DNA from 4 places in the Priestia sp. 179-F W1.4 NHS genome. Region 1 is predicted to be linked to each of the others. Evidence: riboswitches for the same ligand, from Rfam matches in the RefSeq annotation. Region 1 holds a riboswitch; each other region holds the start of a gene.
What was found. A riboswitch is a leader RNA that binds a small molecule or an ion and turns the genes downstream of it on or off. The one in region 1 is predicted to bind cyclic di-AMP.
Positions count from the first base shown of each region.

Region 2: it holds a riboswitch for cyclic di-AMP, as region 1 does, so the genes downstream of both, kdpF (K(+)-transporting ATPase subunit F) here and ACH0CI_RS05020 (potassium channel family protein) in region 1, are expected to answer to the same signal.
Region 3: it holds a riboswitch for cyclic di-AMP, as region 1 does, so the genes downstream of both, ACH0CI_RS04035 (APC family permease) here and ACH0CI_RS05020 (potassium channel family protein) in region 1, are expected to answer to the same signal.
Region 4: it holds a riboswitch for cyclic di-AMP, as region 1 does, so the genes downstream of both, ACH0CI_RS04320 (dicarboxylate/amino acid:cation symporter) here and ACH0CI_RS05020 (potassium channel family protein) in region 1, are expected to answer to the same signal.

Region 1 covers NZ_JBIQFF010000001.1:979,674-983,962, reverse strand. Annotated here, with positions in the region: gene ACH0CI_RS05025 (TrkH family potassium uptake protein) at 1-580, opposite strand, end outside; gene ACH0CI_RS05020 (potassium channel family protein) at 584-1,243, opposite strand; cyclic di-AMP (ydaO/yuaA leader) riboswitch at 1,368-1,512, opposite strand; gene ACH0CI_RS05015 (carboxymuconolactone decarboxylase family protein) at 1,628-2,086, opposite strand; gene ACH0CI_RS05010 (Lrp/AsnC family transcriptional regulator) at 2,207-2,662, shown strand; gene ACH0CI_RS05005 (peptidyl-prolyl cis-trans isomerase) at 2,951-3,853, opposite strand; gene ACH0CI_RS05000 (S1C family serine protease) at 3,850-4,289, opposite strand, start outside.
Region 2 covers NZ_JBIQFF010000001.1:1,650,881-1,655,169, reverse strand. Annotated here, with positions in the region: gene kdpB (potassium-transporting ATPase subunit KdpB) at 1-650, opposite strand, end outside; gene kdpA (potassium-transporting ATPase subunit KdpA) at 672-2,333, opposite strand; gene kdpF (K(+)-transporting ATPase subunit F) at 2,358-2,438, opposite strand; cyclic di-AMP (ydaO/yuaA leader) riboswitch at 2,736-2,876, opposite strand; gene ACH0CI_RS09030 (hypothetical protein) at 2,892-3,029, opposite strand; cyclic di-AMP (ydaO/yuaA leader) riboswitch at 3,102-3,244, opposite strand; gene ACH0CI_RS09025 (undecaprenyldiphospho-muramoylpentapeptide beta-N-acetylglucosaminyltransferase) at 3,446-4,289, opposite strand, start outside.
Region 3 covers NZ_JBIQFF010000001.1:794,755-799,043, reverse strand. Annotated here, with positions in the region: gene ACH0CI_RS04045 (glycosyltransferase family 2 protein) at 1-485, shown strand, start outside; gene ACH0CI_RS04040 (cation diffusion facilitator family transporter) at 525-1,502, opposite strand; gene ACH0CI_RS04035 (APC family permease) at 1,612-3,438, opposite strand; cyclic di-AMP (ydaO/yuaA leader) riboswitch at 3,600-3,742, opposite strand; gene ACH0CI_RS04030 (N-acetylmuramoyl-L-alanine amidase) at 3,934-4,289, opposite strand, start outside.
Region 4 covers NZ_JBIQFF010000001.1:850,573-854,861, reverse strand. Annotated here, with positions in the region: gene ACH0CI_RS04330 (CoA transferase subunit A) at 1-201, opposite strand, end outside; gene ACH0CI_RS04325 (aspartate aminotransferase family protein) at 220-1,551, opposite strand; gene ACH0CI_RS04320 (dicarboxylate/amino acid:cation symporter) at 1,660-2,895, opposite strand; cyclic di-AMP (ydaO/yuaA leader) riboswitch at 3,076-3,230, opposite strand; gene ACH0CI_RS04315 (NAD(P)/FAD-dependent oxidoreductase) at 3,831-4,289, opposite strand, start outside.

The sequences.
Region 1 (4,289 bases):
AAGAAATCGTGATGTTAATAATAGGATCTCCTACATACTGAACTAAGTTATCAGACAGTAGTCCGAACCCTGCGTTATTAAAAGCCGAAATCGAATGAAACAAGCTAAAGAACAGCCCCTTAGACCATCCGAATTCCGGAACCCAGCGTATCGCTAAAAAGAGCAGTGCAACAAACTCAATTAAAAATGAAAAGATGAACAACCTTTTAACTAGCAGCACAACTCCACCGACGCTCGTCTGATTTAATGCCTGCTGAACGAGCATACGCTCTTTAAATCCAATTTTTTTACCTAGCATCATAAAAATCAGCACGGCAAATGACATAATGCCGAGACCGCCTATTTGAATTAACAGCATAATAATCGTTTGACCGATGACGGTAAAACGCGTACCTGTATCTACGACGGCTAAGCCGGTCACTGTCATAGCGGAAGTAGATGTAAAAAGGGCGTCTACCCACCGGATTGGCTCAGTAGTAGAAAAAGGCATCATCAATAGAAGAGCACCAATAATAATTCCTCCGCCAAAAATGGAGACAAGCAGCTGCGGAGGAGTGAGTTTAATGATTTGTTTTTTCATGAGTTAAACTCCTTCTTCTTCAAAACGGTTCAAATCGCGATTATGTCCGATAACAATCAGCATATCTCCTTGTTCAATTATTTCATGCGCGGTAGGCGAAATCACCATTTCCCCGTCTTTTCGCTGAAAGCCGATAATATTGCAGCCGTACTTGGCACGAATGTTCAAATCAAACAGCGTTTTATTATGAAGCTTTTTAGAAGCGACAATTTCGACAATACTATAATCCTTTGACAGTTCAATGTAATCAATGATCTTTTCTGACACCACGTGATGAGCAATCCGCTTCGCAATATCGCGCTCAGGATGAATGACTTTGTCCGCTCCTATTTTCTCCAGCACTTTTTGATGATACATATTCACCGCTTTTACCCATACTTGCTTAACGCCCATATCTTTTAAAAGCATCGTTGCAAGCACGCTTGCTTCAATATCGTCTCCAAACGAAATAAGAGCATGATCAACGTTACGAATGCCTAGCCCTTTTAAGCTAGCTTCATCAATTGCGTTCGCTTGCACGACATATGTAGCTGAGTTGCTATATTTCTTTACTACCTCCTGATTGCGGTCAATAGCGAGCACATCCACATCCAAATTAGCAAACTCTTCAACCAAACTGCCTCCAAAACGACCTAATCCCAATACAGCAAACTGTTTTTTCATAATGTATTTATTCCTTTCTTCAACTGCTGTGTGTTCTCTTAGCTTATACTTTTTCTAAAAAATTACATGTTTTTCTTAAAAAAAGCGCAAAAAAACACAGGAAGGCTCCTGTGTTTTTTCACACTCTTCCCCCTCAAAACGCTTGCGAAGTTAGCTGTCGGGTTCGGGTTTTAAGAGTAACCCTACCTTTTTAAGGATTCACCCCGGAGCACAATATGTGCGTAAATAATGGGTCCTCCGCTCCGTAATGGATTAAGCGATTTTTATTCAAATGTCTATGATCTATTTTTTAGAATAATCGACTCGATTCATGATACGTTTCACTTCACGAAAGCTATCTTACTCCTGTGGATTTTGTCTGTCAAGATATTTTTAGGGAAGACATCACTTGCGCTGCAAACTGCAAAAATCATATAAATCTAAACTGACAATCAGTTTGTGAAATTGATCAAACAAATTAATAACAGCCAAAAGCTCTAATAGCTGCGTATCACTGTAAAATTTCTTTAATTGATCCATATCAGCATCCGTCAAATCCCTTGGACGCACTCGGTATACATCTATAAATCGAAACAGCAGTCGATCTTTTTCTTCCAGCTCTTTTTCTCTTAACACTTTTTGATTAAGCGTCTTATCGCCTACATATGACATGCTCATACACGTCTCACAGCCGTTAACACCTGCTAGATAAAGCCTGATTTTTTCCTTAGTCTCTCTTTTTACTATATCACTGTTCCAAAGCTTGTCGTATAGCTCATCATACAACCTTTTTACATCTGGAATTAAATTCAGTGCTTTTTCAAAATTTGTTCCCTCTTCGTTTGTTAACAAAACTCTTGCCATTTTTCACTCACTCCTTTTTAATTATTATAGTAAAAAAAATGGAGATTTCAGATAACAAATAAAACATATTATCTGCTATTACTAATCAAATGAAACATTAATATGAAAGAAGGTTTTCAATTGAAAATTGATGAAATTGATTTATCGATTTTGCAGGCACTGCAGCAAAACAGCCGTCTTTCCTTAAGAGAGCTAGGAAAACAAATTAGCCTGTCTCCTCCTTCAGTGGCAGAGCGAGTAAGACAGCTAGAGAGCTTTGGTATTATAAAAGGATATACAATCGATATTGATTATGAAAAGCTGCAGTTGCCCGTCTCGTGTTTTATTGAAGTAACCATGAAAAACGGAGAGCACGAGCGTTTTAAAAGATTTATTTCTCAGTATCCCTATGCTTTATTCTGTGAACGCATCGCCGGACAGGCTTGCTTCATTACAAAGCTTCAGCTTCCTCACCTGCACGTACTCGAGCAATTTATTAACGAAATTACACCTTATGCCAAAACGATTTCACACATCGCCCTTTCTCACGTGGAGATGTCTTCTGCATTATTGAGTCATTTAAAAGATGAAAAGTGATTGAAACATACGTTCACCGTACTAACGAAAAGATCCGAACGATTCATCGTTCGGATCTTCTTTCCACTAAACTAATTCTGTCCTAGCCTCTTTTATTCGTCCAAAAGCATAAAAAATAACCCTCCAAAGCTGGAGGGTATAAATTTTCCGAATAATGAAAGTTTTACAATTTCATTCTATCAGGTACCGACATTTCTGTCTACTTAAAAATGTAAAAGAGCTCTCTATTAATAGAAAGCTCTTTTACCTGCTTGTTTTTTGAAAACAATCAATCTATATAAAAGGGAACTACCTAAGGTTGAAAGTCACGTGAAACCTTGGTAGTTGATCCTGGATATACCGGTTGATATGATTCAAAACAAGTTCTTTCATCATTTCTTCTTTGACTTCTGATTCCGTTTTTTTATCTTTTTGTTTTAAAATAAGAATATAATAGACTTTACCCATTTTAATGGGCTTACTACACTCTCCGATGTGCTGTTTTTTTAAAACATCTATAAAAGAGGGAGATAGATTCGAAAGCTTTAGATTATCATCATTCTCTATTTTGCTGATGGTCTGGACATCAGCATATTTTTTTTGAACGTCTTGAAGCGATGTTCCTTTTTGCAGCTCAGCCGCAACGGTCTCGGCATCATGTAAAGTTGTAAAAGTTAGCTGCGAAAAAGATACGCGCGTTACATCATTCTCAATACGTGTATAGTAAGCGTCTAGTTCATCAGACGTAATTTGTTTACGGAAATATTCTTCTAATTTAAACTGATTTATTAGCTGTTTAGTTACATCGCTAGAACGAATGTGCAAGACTTCATAGCCTTGTTTTCTTGTATCTTCGTCATATGAACGTTTGATTTGTTTCCACATATCCTCGACTTTTTTCTGTACCCTGTCACTTGTCTTTAGATGCGAAATTAAGATTTTTTGCATGACAAGCTGCCGCAATAACTCTTTGCGGTAGCCTGTATCATTTAGCGGAGCATCGGGATTTAAGAACCCTTCAACTGCTAAAAAACGATTGAATTCAGCTCCTGTCACCTTTCCTCCTTCATACGCTGCCACTTCTTTAGCAGAAGATAGCTGACTAATTTCTACAGAAGGAAACATCGTGTTTGAATGCTTCCCTCCGCAGCCTGTTAAAAATCCGAACGCTGTTAATACTGCTAGCAGCAGCTTTAACGGTGCTGAACTCATCCATTGTTATCCTGCTGCTCTGAAAGCTTCAGAGAAATAGTTTGTTTTTTTCCATTTCGGTACACGTCTAATTTTACCGTGTCTCCTACTTTGCGTTTTGTGTATAGATATTGACGTAAATCACTGGATGTTTTGACTTCATTTCCATCGATGGCAACAATCACGTCTTTTGATTGTAAACCAGCATCAGAAGCAGAAGAGAATGGTTCAACCGTCGTTACGACAACTCCTTCAGACGTATCGCTTGTTAGGCCTAGCTGATCTTGTTTTGTTGCAGCTGAAAGCTGACCTACATCTTGAAGACCTACCCCCATATATGGACGCGTTATTTTTCCGTTTTTCATCAGCTGTTCAATTGTTGGCTGCACTTCATCACTTGGAAGAGCAAAGCCGATTCCTTCTACATTGTCTTCTGAAATTTTCATACTGTTGATAC
Region 2 (4,289 bases), 670 kb from region 1:
ATCATTTTATCTAAAAACGATTCACCTTGCTCACACGTAATTTTAATTGTAATTTCATCACTGACAACTCTTGTACCTCCCGTTACAGAGTTAAAGTCCCCGCCTGCTTCTTTCATAACAGGTGCCGATTCACCCGTAATAGCCGATTCATCAACAGACGCCAGTCCTTTAATGATTTCTCCATCTCCAGGAATCATTTCGCCTTGTGAAACGACGACGATGTCTCCTTTTTTTAGTTGCGATGCCGGAACTTGTATCATTTGCCCGTTTTGAAGCTGATTAGCTGTAATATCGCCTTTAGATTTCTTTAATGAGTTTGCCTGTGCTTTTCCTCGTCCTTCTGCTAATGCTTCTGCAAAATTAGCAAAAACAATTGTAAAAAATAACACGAGAGATACGGCAACATTAAACCCTGTGCTTACTGTACTTTCTCCGAAAAGGTCCGGAACAACGGCTAAAAAAAGCGTAATTATAAACCCGATTTCTACTACGAACATGATAGGGTTTTTTATCATCGTTCTTGGGCTGAGCTTGATAAACGCCTGCTTTACTGATTGAATAAAAATCGATGAAGCTTGTTTATCTACAGAACCTTGAATATGACTGTTGCGATCCAATTCAATATTATTTGCAAAATTCCGTTTATTCATTATGATCCTCCGCTTTCTTGATTACAGTGTTAAATACTCAGCAACCGGCCCAAGCACAAGCACTGGGAAAAACGTAAGTGCTCCTACAATAACGGTAGTTCCAATTAAAATGCCGCTAAATAAAGACGTATCTGTTTTAAATGTCCCAGGTGTTTCGGGAACAAGCTGCTTGGATGCTAGTGAGCTCGATACCGCCAGCATCGTAATTAGTCCGAAGTAGCGTCCAATATACATAACAATTCCCGTTGAAATGTTCCAAAACGGCGTTGCATCACCGAGTCCTTCAAAGCCGGATCCATTGTTTGCTGCTGACGACGTAAATTCATACAATGCCTGACTTAAGCCGTGAAAGCCAGGGTTTGATATACCTTCTATTCCTAAATGAGTGGTAAGTGCTACAGCTGTTCCTCCTAAAATTAGCAGCGGTTGCAAAATAAGCGTCACGGCAATGAGTTTCATTTCTTTTCCTTCAATTTTTTTACCTACGTATTCTGGTGTTCTTCCAACCATTAAACCTGATAAAAATACAGCAATGATGACGTACATCATAACATTCATAAATCCTGCTCCGACACCGCCAAATACGGTATTTAACATCATATTTCCAAGCGTTAATAACCCGGTAAGAGGCGTCAGGGTATCGTGCATGGTGTTGACTGCACCTGTTTCACTTGCTGTCGTCACGATGGCGTAAAGCGTCGACATGCCGACACCAAAACGGACTTCTTTCCCTTCCATATAACCGCTCGCTTCATTTAGATGAAAAGCACCAAGTCTTGGATTGCCTCCCCACTCTGTTACAAACGCTGTGCTTAAAATAACGATAAACAGCATACTCATCGCTACAAACAAGATGCGGCCTTGTTTACGCTGTCCGATCATTTTTCCGTACGTAAAAGGAAGGGCTGTTGGCAATAACAGCATAAGGACGATTTGTAATACATTGCTCCACGCATTAGGATTTTCAAATGGATGAGCTGAATTGACACCAAAAAATCCCCCTCCGTTGTTGCCTAGCTCTTTGATTGAAAGAAAAGAAGCAACTGGTCCCCTTGCTATTTGCTGCGTTGCTCCTTCTAATGTATGGGCAGTCACAGTCCCGCTTAACGTTTGAGGGACACCTAAAAACGCAAATAAAATGCCTGTTATAAAAGCGATAGGAAGTAAAATACGCGTAATTGATTTTACAAAGTCAACAAAAAAGTTTCCCATTTCCTTCCCTGCTAGCCCGCGAATAAAAGCGATTGCTACTGCAAGTGCCGTTGCTGGTGCTGCAAACATCATAAATACAACGGCTGCCATCTGCGAGAAATAGGACAAACCTGATTCGCCGCTGTAGTGCTGCAAGTTCGTATTTGTCATAAAACTAATGGCCGTGTTAAAAGCAAGAGCCGGATCCATTCCTTTAATGTGGCTTGGGTTAAGCGGCAGTACCTCTTGAAACCGGAAGATAAGATACACTACAAAAATCATAAACGTATTTGTTAACACAAGAGCCAATGCATATTGCTTCCACGTCTGATTATGCCCTTTAATTCCTGCTGCTTTAAACATAACTGTTTCTATCTTTCCTACCAAGCTAGTGTTTTTGTCGTTTGAAAACACATTCGCTATATAAATACCTACGGGCTTTGCAATAAGCGCTACAAAAACAAGCAGCAGCGCAACTGATAGTAGAAAAATCCCCACGTTTTATTCCTCCGCTTATTAAAATTGTTCTGGATTTAACAGTACATATACTAAATAAATTAAAACGAGAACTGAAATACCTAACAAAATGAACGACATGTTCACTTCTCCTCTCTTTCGTCTACTACATGAGACGACCAGCAAATAATTCCGTACATAGCAGCTGTTAATATGACAAGCGTTCCAAGCATGATCATATCCAAGTTGCTCCCTCCTAACTGTTTCCTGACAAAAATGATAGCTTCTAAGTTTAGTGACGGTTTCTTTTCATAAAGCATCACGTCCAAAAAAGCTAACCGTGAGACGTGATGCTGATTTTTCCCACTAAAAAACCGCAGAAGAGAGTTCTCTTCCGCGGTTTAATGCACGACAAATAAGCCGTGATTCACACGAATTTTTTACTCCCAAAACGCTTACGGAGTTAGCTGTCGGATTCGGGTTATGGAAGTAACCCTACTCAGTTAAGAGATTCACCCCTAGTACATACGTACAAAATATTGGGTCCCCCGCTCATAATTGATTAAGCGTATATTTGTTATTTAATTTTTAGACTTAATGCTGACTTTTACTGCTGCGTTTAAAACTTTGATTAGCTAACGTAGACAAATAGCGGTTTGCTAGATCAAAAGATTGCTGATCGCACATGGCCCGATATTCAATCATTTGAATCATTTGCTTAGATAAATGCATCCTGACGCTCCTTTCACCTATATTTTGAAAGGAGCGTACTATCCGCTGTTATAGAAAACGACCACGATTACACCATCCTCTCTCTTAACGCTTACGAAGTTAGCTGACGGGTTCGGGTCAAGAAAGTAACCCTACTCAATTAAGAGATTCACCCCTGATAATTGGGTCCTCCGCTCTTTCCTTCTCTTTCAGAAAAGACTCAGCGTTTCACAGTGGAACGTTTCATGAGAGTAATCTTACTCCTGTTAAAATTTACTGTCAACAACATTTTTTGAAATTTTAAAAGCTTTATTTTTCTATGTTTATTCATTATTTTAAAATAATAGATTCAAAAAAAAAACGAACCACTAATCAAATACCTTGATCAATGGTTCGTTTTTCACTTCGGCTAACATACGTCTGTTTCAGTCTCTTTTTTAGCTCATTTTCTCAATTTCATTTACAAGAATTGAAATGGCATCCGTTTTTGTTGCTTCACGCATTGTACGCTTCATTGTACTTGCCTGCTGCTGAAGCTCATTTACTTCACGCAAAAACAGTTCTTTTGTTAACTGCTCTTCTTCTACAACCATACAGTAGCCTTTTTTCTTAAAGGATTGTGCATTTAAAATTTGATCTCCGCGACTCTGTGCTTTTGATAAAGGAATAATCATCATCGGTTTATGAAGAGCTAAAAACTCAAAAATGGCATTGGATCCGCCGCGTGTAATCACATAATCAGTTGCCGCTAGAACATCTGGAAGCTGTTCGTTTACGTATTCTAACTGACGGTATCCCGACTCTTTTTCAAGGCTTGTATCAATATTGCCTTTTCCGCAAAGGTGTACAATTTGGAATTTCTTTTGCAGTTCAGGCAAAGACTCTCGAACGATTTCATTAATACGGCGTGCTCCTAAACTTCCGCCCATAATTGTTAAAATGGGGCGCTTATCATAAAAGCGTAGCCAGCTTTCCCCGTTCGCTGCGCTTCCGCTAAATAGCTCTTTTCGAATAGGTGAACCAACAACCTGCACTTTTTCTTTTGGAAAGTAGTTTGCGGCTTCATCAAAAGAAGTAAAAATTTTAGTGGCAAATTTCTGCGCAATTTTATTTGCCAGTCCCGGTGTTAAATCACTTTCATGAATGAACACGGGAATGTTTAAAGATTTAGCAGCCATTACCACAGGAACTGTGACGAAACCGCCTTTTGAAAAAACAAGAGAAGGCTTTAGTTTTTTCAGCACGCGACGCGCATCGCCAACCCCTTTTGCTACTCGAAAT
Region 3 (4,289 bases), 180 kb from region 1:
TTGCGGACGTATTCAAAAAAATGACTGAACGCAATCGTTTCGTAAGAGGAATGATGTCTTGGATCGGCTTCAGGCAAACATATGTAGAATATGAGCGCGATGAGCGTTTTGCTGGTGAAACAAAATATCCTTTAAAAAAGATGATCAAGTTTGCTTCAGATGGAATTATTGGGTTTTCAACGAAACCTTTACGTTTAGTAATGGTTATTGGCTTGTTATCAGTTTTTGTATCACTTCTCGTTTTAAGTTATTCGATTGTTGTTTGGCTGATAGGTGAAAATATTCAGCCTGGCTGGACTTCGATTATGGTAGCTATCACTTTCTTTAGCGGTATTCAGCTACTTGGTTTAGGTCTAGTGGGACAATACATCGCAAGAATTTACGATGAAAGTAAAAATAGACCTATTTACGTTGTACGTGAAACTATTAACTTTTCTGCGGCTTCAACAGATTCTCAAAACGTGCGTGAAAAAGTATATAGCTAAAAAAACAAGGAAGAAAACAACTGTTTTCTTCCTTGTTTTTTATTCTTTTTGAAGCTGTAAATCGCTTGGCACCCAGTCAGGAATTCCATCATCTTCATCAAATTCAATAATGACATCCGTTATTCCTTTTTCCTGTAAAATACGATTTTCGAGACGATCTTTAATATCATCCGCTTCTGCTACTGTTAAAGAAGGATCAATTTCTACTTTTAATTCAACGTGAAGCTCTTCTCCTTCTTTCATCACCATTAACGTTTGAATATCACGCACTTGTACATCTTGCATAACAATGGCGCCAATTTTCATTTCCATTTCTTTATCTGCTTCACCAAGCGCTCCAGCAGCGTTATCTAAAAATACTCGTCCTACTACAAAAAACATCATAAGACCAATTAGCATAGAAGCAATTCCTTCAGCTTGATGAAAAGGCGTAAACCGCGAAATAAAAACGGCAATTAAAGCCAATACGCCTCCTCCAGTGGCTACCAGATCTTCCATAAAAACAAGCTTAGTTGCTGGCTTTGCTTTCTTTAGATGAACAAAGCTTTGCGTAAAAACATTGACCTCTGCAGTATTCATTCCGACATCGTGCAAAATTTCTTTCATTGCCTTAAAGAGGACAAACATCTCAAGTAATACCGAGATGCCAAGTACTGCAATATTTAAAATAAAGCCTGAAGACTTCGTCGGATGAAGAATATGATGATACCCTTCTTTAATCGTTTCAAATGCCATAATTCCTACTACAAGAACCGCCCCTAATAAAACGAGATTAACCAATCGTCCAAATCCGTTTGGAAATCGTTTGGTCGGAGCTTTTTTGCTTAATGCTGAACCTATAAAAACAAAGAACTGATTTGCTGCGTCTCCTAAGCTGTGCATCGTTTCAGCAAACATCGCTACATTTCCCGTTAAAGCAAAAGCAATCCCTTTAATAATGGATATAATGGTATTAACTATAGCGGCCATCATGGCCGATTTATTTCCTTTTCGCAATAACTTAATTAATTCACTCATGCAATCCCTCCGTTTGTGCCTTTGATGAGATTCAATTATGGTTAGTGTATGTGAATTTAAAAATTAAAAACCTCCAACATATAAGTTGGAGGTTTTTAGTCATGTTTCATTATTTTTTAAAACGATAAGGTACCGTTGTAACGATTACGTTTTTACGGTAAAGCAAATGTGCTTTTAACAGCAGACTGGACTGATTATGAAGGATGTTTTGCCAGCTTTTTTTCGTGATGAACTGCGGAATAACAACCGTAATAGCCATATTATTTTCCCGGGCTTTTTCTTCAGCCATATCGATGAATCGAAACAGCGGACGCACAAGACTGCGGTATTGAGAGTGAAACGTAACAATACGAATATCAGGCTGCCACTTTTCCCACTTCTCTTCCATTCTCTTTTCGCTTTCTCGGTCAAAAGCAACGTGCACCGCAATAACGGTATCACCAATCGTTCTTGCATAGTTCAATGAATTTTCCACTACCTTTGTCATTCCTGCTACAGGAACAATGACCACACTTCCTTCAAGCTTTCCAATCTTTTCTCCTTGCTTAATACGAAGCTGCTCTCCTACCGCTTCATAATGCGTATGAATGCGATGAAAAATATAAACGATAACCGGTAAGAAAACAAGCACGGACCATACTTGTGAAAACTTCGTTGTAAACAAAATGATTAGCACCGTTAAGGTAATGAGGGCACCAATTAAGTTAATGGTTAGCTTTCCTTGCCAGCCGGCCGGCTTTTCTCTAAGCCATTTGACAATCATGCCTGTTTGAGAAAGCGTAAATGGAATAAACACTCCAACTGCATAAAGAGGAATTAATTGTTCCGTCGCTCCTTTAAAAGCGACAAGTAAGACAATAGAAGCAATTCCCAGAGTCACAATTCCATTTGAATAGCCTAGTCGATCGCCGCGAATTTGAAACATTCTTGGCATGTATTTATCAGACGATAAGTTTACGGCAAGCAAAGGGAAAGCTGAAAAACCTGTATTCGCCGCTAGTACTAAAATCAGAGCTGTGGTACCTTGAATAAAATAATAAAATCCATTTCGTCCAAATACACTCGATGCAATTTGTGATACAACCGTTTCATCTGCTTTTGGAGAAATGCCAAGCCAATAAGCTAAAAACGTGATGCCAGAAAATAAAACGGCTAAAATACCGCCCATCAGCATTAATGTATGAACAGCATTTTTTGCACCTGGATCTTTAAAGTTAGGCACTGCATTCGAAATAGCTTCGACACCAGTCAATGCCGAACAGCCTGATGAAAAAGCTTTTAATAATAAAAACAAACTAATACCTGGCACTACGGTACCGAGAGATGTATGAAGCTCAGGTGAAACTTGACCTGTCACTATTTTGAAGAAGCCCACCGCTATTAGCAAAATAAGAGCAATCACAAATAAATAAACCGGATAAGCTAAGACAGAAGCGGATTCTGTTACACCTCGTAAATTTAAAACCGTAATAAAAATCACCAGCAAACACGCAATTACTACGTTATAGTGATGCAGCGTTGGAAAAGCCGAAGTTAAAGCATCGGTTCCTGCTGAAACACTCACGGCAACTGTTAAAATATAATCTACTAACAGTGATCCCCCAGCGATAAGTCCAGGATTTTCTCCTAAATTGGTTTTCGAAACAATATAAGCTCCTCCGCCTTGCGGATACGCATAAATAATTTGACGATATGAAAGAATTAAAGCCGTCAGCAGCACCAATACCCCAATCGCAATTGGAATCGAATACCAATAGGCAAGCACACCCACTGTTGCAAGGACAATCAAAATCTGTTCTGTTCCATAAGCCACTGAAGATAAGGCATCTGATGATAAAATAGCCAGCGCTTTAAGCTTACTAAGCTTTTGATCGCCTAACTCTTTTGTTTTGAGCGGCTTTCCAATCAATAATCTCTTGAGAACTGAATAGTTCACGTAATTTCCCTCCGATGATTGCTTAGCTAGTATTCACTGTTCGTTGCTAAGCTCCGTTACAAGTTCATGAATAAGTGATATTATCCCTAAAAAATACCTTTTTATGTTAAAAAAGCGCACAAAAAAACACTAAGGGTTCTCAGCGTTTTTACACAGCTTAAACCTCCTCTCCAAAACGCTTATGGGGTTAGCTGTCGGATTCGGGCTATGAGAGTAGCCCTACCTTTTAAAAAAAGGATTCACCCCAAGTGACAATGCACAAATTTGGGTCCCCCACTTCTGACGAATTAAGCGATAACAGGTCAATATAATTTTCGGTTAAAGAGTATGATCGATAACATGTTTCTTTCATAACTATCCTTTGTTCTTAGATAATATACTCCCGTACAAATGGTTTGTAAAGCATTATTTTACGTAAACGGTAAAATAGTGCTTAAGGCGCTTTTAAGGGGAAAACAAAAGGCCTTCTGCCTGCTTACAGAAGACCTGCTTTCTTTAACTTTTTGCTTTTAAAACGGCTGCTAGCTTGTTTTTCGTTTGAGGACCATAAATGCCATCTACATCATAAGGAAAATACACAAGCTGAAAACGTCTGACTGCATCTTTCGTTTGTACTCCATATATTCCGTCTACTGACCCTACTTTAAAATTAACCGCGTTTAATGCTCTTTGAATCTGTTTCACTGCTTCTCCAGAATCGCCTTGTTTTAAAATTCCATTGGGAAGTGGATATTGTTCAGAAGGTGGTGTTGGAGTAGGTGTTGGTGAAGTTCCTGAAGGAATAACAATTGTTTTTCCAACCTGTAGTGTTAAAGGATCAGAAAGCCCTGTATTTGCTTCTTGAAGCGCTT
Region 4 (4,289 bases), 130 kb from region 1:
CGCACCAATATGAGGAAAGCCTGAATCATTGCATATCAGTGTGAAATTTGATTTTTCGCTTTCAATAAGGCCGTCAATGAGAGAAGGCGGACTGCCTACGCCTCCAAACCCTCCTATCATCAGCGTAGCAGCATGATCCACGTATTCAATTGCTTGTTCCACAGTTGTAATCTTTTGAAATGAGTTTTCGACCTTTGTCACTTATTTCACCTCATCTCCCTATTCTTCATTTTGTACTTCATACAATGTTTTCGAAAGCAACACGACCGCTTCATCAAGTTGGCGATGAGTAATCGTAAATGGCGGCGCAATAATAATACCGTCTCCTTCTACTCCATCTGTTCCTGCTTGTGAAGGATAAAGGAGAAGACCATTTTTATGGGCTTTACTTATTACGCGCGCCGTCATATTTTCGGAGGATGAAAAAGGCTCCTTCGTTTTTGGATTTTGTACAAGCTCAAGACCAACTAGTAAGCCTTTGCCACGAATATCACCAATGATAGGGTAAAGAAGTTGAAGCTCCTTCAATTTTTTTACTAAATAGTCTCCTTTCAGCACTACTTCTTGAACAAGATCGTTCTTTTCAATATAGGCTAAGACAGCTAGCCCTACAGCGGCTGACAGCGGATTAGCGCTTAGCGTATGGCCGCTCATAATTAATTTGGATCCGTTCATGATAGGTTCAATCGTTTTGCTGCTAGCTAACGTAACGGCTATCGGTGTATATCCTGCTCCCACTCCTTTTCCAAGCGTCATGATGTCTGGTTTAGCTCCCCAGTGCTCATATGCAAACATCACGCCTGTACGCCCAACTCCAGTCATGACTTCATCGGCTATCCATAACACATCATATTTATCACAAATTTCTCTTATCACTTCATAATAACCGGTTGGAGGTGTGAGAGCTGCTCCAGCAGCTCCTACAATGGGCTCTGTAATAAAAGCAGCAATATGTTCAGGGCCGGTTCGTTTGATAACTGTTTCCAATTCGTGTGCACAAGCAAGATTACAGGATGGATAGGTTTGATGAAACGGACATCGATAGCAATAAGGAGGTGAAACCGAAGGATAATCTTCAAGCAAAGACGAGAAACGTTTTCGTCTTCCAACGTGCCCTGACATAGACAGCGCTCCTATTGTAATACCGTGATAGCTCATCCAGCGTGACAAAACCTTTGTTTTGGTTGGCTTTCCTTGCTCTTGAAAATGCTGAATGGCTGTTTTCATAGCCGTTTCAGTCGCTTCTGTCCCGCTGTTAACAAAAAAGCTCCACTGGAAATGATTGCTGCTTAATTCACATAGTTTCTTAGCTAAGGCTTCCGTCGGATCGCTTGTAAACTGCGACCGATATACAAACGCAACTTTCTGTGCCTGATCCGTCATCGCATCAATAATTTCTTTTACGCCGTGTCCGATACTTGCTGTAACTGCCCCTGACGAAGCATCTATGTACTTTTTTCCATCTTGGTCGTACAAATAAATTCCTTTTCCATATGAAATAACTGGGTAGTCGTCGTCGAGCAGCGGCTTTATCACATGGGTTTTATTCATTTCCGCACTCTCCTTTCAAACACACACTCTTATTAAACTGTATGCTGAAAAGAAGAGTTTCTTGCCAATAAAAAAAGCCCTAGCATATAGCTAGAGCTTTTACACATATTAAGCTGATTGCGTTACAGATTTATCGATACGCTTTGCTTCTGACTCAGCCACAATAACGGCACACGCAGCGTCTCCCGTAATATTTACAGATGTACGAAGCATGTCAAGCAAGCGATCAATTCCAATAATCAATCCGATACCTGCTACAGGCAGACCAACCGAACTCAATACCATTGCTAGCATAATGAGACCAACTCCAGGCACACCTGCTGTACCAATACTAGCAAGCACCGCTGTCAATACAACCGTCACAAGAGCACCCAGCGACAGGTCAACCCCGTATACTTGCGCAATAAAAATAGTCGCTACACCTTGCATAATTGCCGTTCCATCCATGTTAATAGTTGCACCTAATGGCTGAACAAAACTGCTGATAGACTCGGGGACACGAAGATTTTTTTGCGCCACATTCATTGAAATCGGAAGCGTTGCATTACTGCTTGATGTACTGAATCCAACTGTCATCGCAGGAGCAAAACCCTTAAAAAATTCAATAGGGTTACGTTTGGCCATAAGAGCGACTGATCCCCCATATGTTACGATTGAATGGATGAACAGCGCGAGCACGACTACAATCATGTATAGCCCCATCGCTTTAATTGCCTGCCAGCCTTGACTTCCAACCGCGGTTGCAAGAAGCCCAAATGTTCCGTACGGAGCAAACTTCATCACTAGATTCACAAGGTACATCATCAATTCATTTCCTTGCTCAAGTAAATTGTAAAGTCCTTTTGTTTTACTTCCAAGCATCGTGATACCAAAACCGATAAAGATAGAGAAAACAATAAGTTGAAGCATATTCCCTTCAGCCATCGCTTGAATTGGATTGACTGGAATCATATTTAAGAATGTCTCTCCAACCGGTGGTGCTTTTTCAGCTTCAAAAGAAGCGTTTTGTGTATCAAAAGATCCAAATGTACCCGGTTTAATTGCATACGCTAAAATTAAACCGATAATAATTGCAACGGTTGTTGTCACTAGGAAGTAGGAAACTGTTTTTGCCCCGATTCTTCCTAATTTTTTAGGATCTCCTAAACCTGCTACACCTAACGTGATAGAGAAAAACACAATTGGTACAACAAGCATTTTAATTAAGCTTAAGAAAATTTGGCCAAGCGGTGTAAACAAGTACTTGTCCAGCGGAGCAAAAGCACTTGGAGCAAAAGCATTGATTAACACTCCTACAATAGCACCAGCAATTAGCGCGATAATAATCTTTGTCGATAGCTTCATAGATTTACCTCCCGTAAATAAATTATATTAGAATGATTCTAACTACCATACTTATTTTACCATGCATTGAGGGCGATAACACTCAAAATATACAATATATTAAAAATTTTCAGATTAATAGTTTAGGAATATTTTTAGCTATACAAAAAACCATGAGAATATCATGGTTTCATAGACCTGTTATTCCCTCACTGAATGCTTACGGAGTTAGCTGTCGGATTCGGGTATGTGAGTTATCCTACTTGATTCATTCAAGATTCACCCCAAGTACATTACGCACAAATATGGGTCCTCCGTTCTCTTATAAAACAAAAGAGATTAAGCAAATAATTTTCTTTAATATTTTTGCATGATAATAATTGTTACTTTAATTAAAATTCATTTTATATGTTTCTATCAAGTTTTTATTCAAAAATAATGCATGATTTTATCGTAAAAAGTTGAGAATTGTTGTATTTTAAAATATTTACATCATATTTCAATAAACCAAAAACACCTATTTAACAAGACTTACAATCTAATGAATAAAAAATCAATTCAAAAAATAGTTTATAAAGTGAACTTTCTTCTCATTAATATCATTCATAAATATGTATAATTATTCCGATATCTATGTACTTTACTGCTTCCATAAATATTTTACTTATCAAAAAAATAACTCTTTCCAACTGTTGATTTTATCCCTGTACTGCTTGATATACACTCCCTAAAATTTCACTGACTTTATTGATGCGAAGAAATCGACATTATCAATTCCCCTTATTCTACTTAATTCTGCTCAAGATAGAAGTATAGATTTCCTACTATCTTTTAAAAAAGGAGCGGGTAATTATCATATAAAACTATCGGAGTTGGAACGGTACAAGTTCTTTACTTTTTACTTATTCCCTCTCGTTATTTAACCCATAAAAAAAGAGGCCGTGACGGCCCCTTTTTTATACAGTAACAGGTTCAGAACTTGCTTTACGATTCTTTAATTTTTCAACAATGTCACGAGCTACCCACACACCACACGCACTTGCCTGCGCGAGTCCTCGCGTAATACCAGCTCCGTCTCCTCCCACGTATAAACCGGAAATTTCAGTTTCAAACTTATCGTTTAACTTCGGGCGGGCGGAGTAAAATTTCGCTTCCACACCGTAAAACAGCGTATGTTCGGATGCTAACCCAGGCGTTACATGATCCAGTGCTTCTGTCATTTCAATTAAGCTTTTCATTGTATTGTATGGAAGCACTAAACCCAAATCACCAGGGACAGCTTCTTTTAACGTTGGTTCTAAAAAGCCTTCTTTAATTCGATTCGCTGTTGAACGGCGCCCCTTTAAAATATCTCCATACTTTTGAACAACTAAGCCTCCGTTTGACAGCATATTAGCTAATCTTGATACTTCGTG